2 regions of the Vagococcus sp. AM17-17 genome follow, and region 2 is predicted to be linked to the other one. Evidence: predicted binding sites of a transcription regulator. Region 2 holds the regulator's gene; the other holds the start of a gene.

Evidence for each region. The regulator LexA, encoded in region 2, represses DNA repair genes until DNA is damaged. The targets are predictions, from matches to a motif close to CNAACANNTGTTNG.
Region 1: a site for LexA is predicted at 865-878, ahead of ruvA (Holliday junction branch migration protein RuvA). Genes of this name have one in related genera too.

The regions. Positions count from the first base shown of each region.
Region 1 is NZ_QRJY01000002.1:179,679-181,885, reverse strand. Features, by position in the region: gene DW196_RS04655 (nucleoside triphosphate pyrophosphatase) at 1-352, shown strand, start outside; gene msrB (peptide-methionine (R)-S-oxide reductase MsrB) at 359-784, shown strand; gene ruvA (Holliday junction branch migration protein RuvA) at 896-1,513, shown strand; gene ruvB (Holliday junction branch migration DNA helicase RuvB) at 1,529-2,207, shown strand, end outside.
Region 2 is NZ_QRJY01000003.1:105,255-107,461, reverse strand. Features, by position in the region: gene tkt (transketolase) at 1-551, opposite strand, end outside; gene DW196_RS06200 (DUF896 family protein) at 648-890, opposite strand; gene lexA (transcriptional repressor LexA) at 1,037-1,657, shown strand; gene DW196_RS06190 (hypothetical protein) at 1,767-1,955, shown strand; gene DW196_RS06185 (M42 family metallopeptidase) at 2,004-2,207, shown strand, end outside.

The sequences.
Region 1 (2,207 bases), on a different contig from region 2:
AACGGTTGTGTTAGATAATGATATTATAGGAAAACCAATGGATGAAAAAGATGCCTACAACATGCTAGAAAAACTAAGTGGCACCACACATAAAGTAATGACAGCCGTTTGTGTGATAACCCCTGAAAAAATATATGAACATATCGAAGCTGTGGATGTGTTGTTTTATGATTTGGATGAAGAAGACATCACTGGTTACATTAAAACTGGTGAACCAATGGATAAAGCAGGGGCTTATGGTATCCAAGGAAAAGCAAGTGTGTTTGTCAAAGAGATAAAAGGGGATTATTTTTCTATCGTTGGCTTACCAGTTGGTTATTTAAACCAACTATTTAAAGAATTAGGAAGGTGAAGAAAGTTGGCAAATAAAGAAGAGTTAAAACAAACATTAACCCCTTTACAGTATCAAGTCACTCAAGAAAATGGCACAGAACGTCCTTTTTCAAGTGAGTATGACCAGTTTGATAGAGAAGGAATATATGTTGATATCGTGAGTGGCGAACCGTTATTTTCTTCAACAGATAAATACGATGCGGGATGTGGCTGGCCGTCATTTACGAAACCTATTGCGACATTAAAAGAACTTGAAGATACAACACTTGCAAGAGTGCGAACTGAAGTAAGAAGTTCACAAGCTGATTCTCACTTAGGTCATGTGTTTCCAGATGGGCCACAAGAAAAAGGTGGACTAAGGTATTGTATTAATGGTGCTGCGTTACGTTTTGTACCAGTTGAAGACCTGGAAAAAGAAGGTTATGCTGAGTATTCTACTCTTTTCAAATAGTGAAAGCTTCCCATGTTTATGGGGGCTTTTTTTAATAAGGAAAGCATAGGATAATTGTTCGGGATATGGTACAATTTTAGGGAACATGCGTACGTGAAAGGAAGAAAACAAGTGTATGAATACATCAAAGGGACAGTGACATTTACTAGTCCTTATTATATAGTCGTTGAAACAAATGGATTAGGTTATCAAATTGCAGTGGCGAATCCTTTTCGCTACTCAGCTTATTTAAATCAAGAGGTGACTGTTTACTTGCATCAAGTCATTCGAGATGATGCCCATTCACTTTACGGGTTTGCCACACTTGAAGAAAAGCAACTATTTTTAAAATTAATCAGTGTCTCAGGAATTGGACCAAAAAGTGGCTTGGCGATTATGGCGTTAGATGACCATTCAGGTTTAGTTCAAGCAATCGCAGCGCAAGACGCGACATATTTAACTAAATTCCCAGGTGTTGGAAAGAAAACAGCACAACAAATGATTTTAGATTTACAAGGTAAATTAGATGATGTCGAAATAGATGTGTCTGAAACAACGACTATTTCAACACAGGAAGATTTATTTACTATAGAGCCAACGCAACAATTAGATGAAGCAATCGAAGCACTCAAAGCACTTGGTTATTCTGAAAGAGAGATTAAGAAAATCAAAAAAGAGCTTGAAAGTTATCAAGATAAAACAACAGACGAGTACTTACGTATTGGACTGAAATTATTAATGAAAAAGTAGGGGATGGTAAAGAAGATGTCAGAACAAGAAGAACGACTTGTCTCTTCTGAAACATTAGACGCGGAAGAAACGGTGGAAAAATCACTTAGGCCAACACGGTTATCTCAATATATTGGCCAACAAAAAGTGAAAGATGAATTGACGATTTACATCAAGGCAGCCAAACAACGAAATGAAGCACTTGACCATGTCTTACTATATGGACCACCTGGATTAGGTAAAACAACGATGGCCATGGTGATAGCAAATGAAATGGACGTCAGCATCAAAACAACGAGTGGTCCAGCTATTGAAAAGCCAGGAGATTTAGTGGCAATACTAAATGAGTTAGAACCAGGTGACGTGTTATTTATTGATGAAATTCATCGTTTGCCACGCGTGGCGGAAGAACTTTTATACTCAGCTATGGAAGATTTTTATGTTGATATTATGATTGGTCAAGGCCCAACCTCTCATCCAGTTCATTTTGAGTTGCCTCCATTTACTTTGGTAGGGGCAACGACACGAGCTGGTATGTTATCAGCACCTCTTAGAGATCGTTTCGGGATTATTTGTCACATGGAGTACTATGATGAAGCTGATTTGAAAGAAATTGTCATTCGTTCGTCAGATATTTTTGACGTGATAATTGAGGAAAGTGGTGCTTATGAGATTGCAAGACGTTCAAGAGGCACACCACGTATCGCCAACCGCT
Region 2 (2,207 bases):
ACGATTAATTTACCAAGTTTCAAATGACCAGCTAAACTGATTGCTTCTTGAGAAATACCTTCCATTAAATCACCATCACCACATAAAGCATACGTGTAATGGTCAACAATGTTAAATTTATCTTTGTTATATGTTGCAGCGAGGTGCGCTTCTGCCATCGCAAACCCAACACTCATTGCAATCCCTTGACCTAATGGACCAGTTGTTGCTTCAACACCATCAGTATGATGTACCTCTGGATGTCCTGGTGTTAAACTATCCCATTGACGGAATTTTTTTAATTCCTCCATTGGTAATTTATACCCTGACAAATGAAGTAAACTATAAAGCATTGCTGAACCATGTCCTGCAGATAAAACAAAACGGTCACGGTCTGCCCATTGTCTTGATGTCTTAGGATTTACCTTTAAGAATTTTGTCCAAAGAGTGTAAGCCATTGGTGCAGCTCCCATTGGTAATCCTGGATGTCCTGAATTTGCCTGTTGAATCATGTCTAGACTAAGTGTACGAATTGTGTTAACACCTAGTTGATCAGTTTGATCAAATAACATATAACGCCCTCCTATTTAGGTTTTATTTACCTTTATTACATTCTACATCGGATATTTTATTTTTACAAGCGTTTTTACATAAATAAAAACATAATGTTATCTGTCATGTAACCCTTTTTCTTTTTGAATTTGTTTTAATTTTTCAGGCGTAACATCTGTTCCTTCTTCATCAACGACTTTCATTCCTTCAATATGATTTCTCATACCTTTTCTAAAACTATTTAGATACTCTTCTCGAAGTAATTGTTGCTCTTTTTTTTCAACGTCAGTTAATCCTTCCGTTGTTTTTGATTTGTTTGCTAATTCGTTTATTCTTGCTAATTTTTTTTCGCTTAACATGAGTGTAAACCTCCTTAAAGTTCTAATTAAATAGTATCTTAAAAGGAATAAAAAAACAATTAATTGCAACAAAAAAGTACGAACATGCGTTTGATTTTAATGAAAATTTATGTTACACTCAAAAAAAAAGGAAATGAGGTATCATTATGTCAACTAAACGTTCCTCTAGACAATTAGACGTTTTAAAATACATACACGAACAAGTTGAAGAAAAAGGGTATCCTCCAACTGTTAGAGAAATCGGAACAGCTGTCAACCTTTCATCAACGTCAACCGTTCATGGACATCTTTCTCGTTTAGAAAAAAAAGGCTTAATTAGTCGTGACCCTACTAAACCAAGAGCTATTGAATTAACAAGCGAAGGATTAAAAATGATTGGTATCAACTCACCTTTCATTCCAATGTTAGGTGTAGTAACTGCTGGTGAACCAATTTTAGCTGTTGAAGAAGCATCAGACTTTTTCCCACTACCACCTGACTTAAAATATGAAGAAAACAGTTTATTCATGCTTACGATTCGTGGTGATAGTATGATAAACGCTGGCATATTCGATGGTGATCATGTTATTGTCAGAAAACAATCGTCAGCTATTAACGGTGAAATCGTCATTGCCATGACAGATGAAAACGAAGCAACATGTAAGAGGTTTTTTAAAGAAAAAAATCATATTCGTTTGCAACCAGAAAATGACACAATGGAACCTATCATATTAAGCAATGTCTCAATTTTAGGCAAAGTTGTCGGCCTTTATAGAAATCATATTTAATAAAGCATGATGTTATGCTTTATTTTTTTCTTTACAAAGAGAACAGATGTTTGTATAATATTTTCATAAAAAAAGAACGCACGTTCGTAAAAATTTAAGGAGTGTTTATATGTTTGCTATTAGACGATATGCTTTAATCTTAATTGTTTTAATTATTGGGATTATTTTAGGTACTTTAGGACTAGATGTGGCTCTGATTATTTTGACCCCTCTTGTATTACTCTGGTTAATGCTTTGGGATGAGAAAAGTTATAAACGTTCACAACAAAAAAATCACCATTTATCTTATAAAAAATAGTCATTGCTTTTTATACACGATTCATCTAACCTTAACTTAAAAGAAAGGATGATACGTTTGTCAAAAGAAACAATTGAACTAACCCGTGAATTAACCAATATACCTTCTCCAACTGGAGATACATCAACCATTATTGATTTTATTTATAATGAAATGACATCTCATGGTTATGAACCAACTATTAATAATAAAGGCAGCCTAATTATCACTGTTCCAGGTAAAACTTTAGATAAAGAAAGATTTATTACGGCT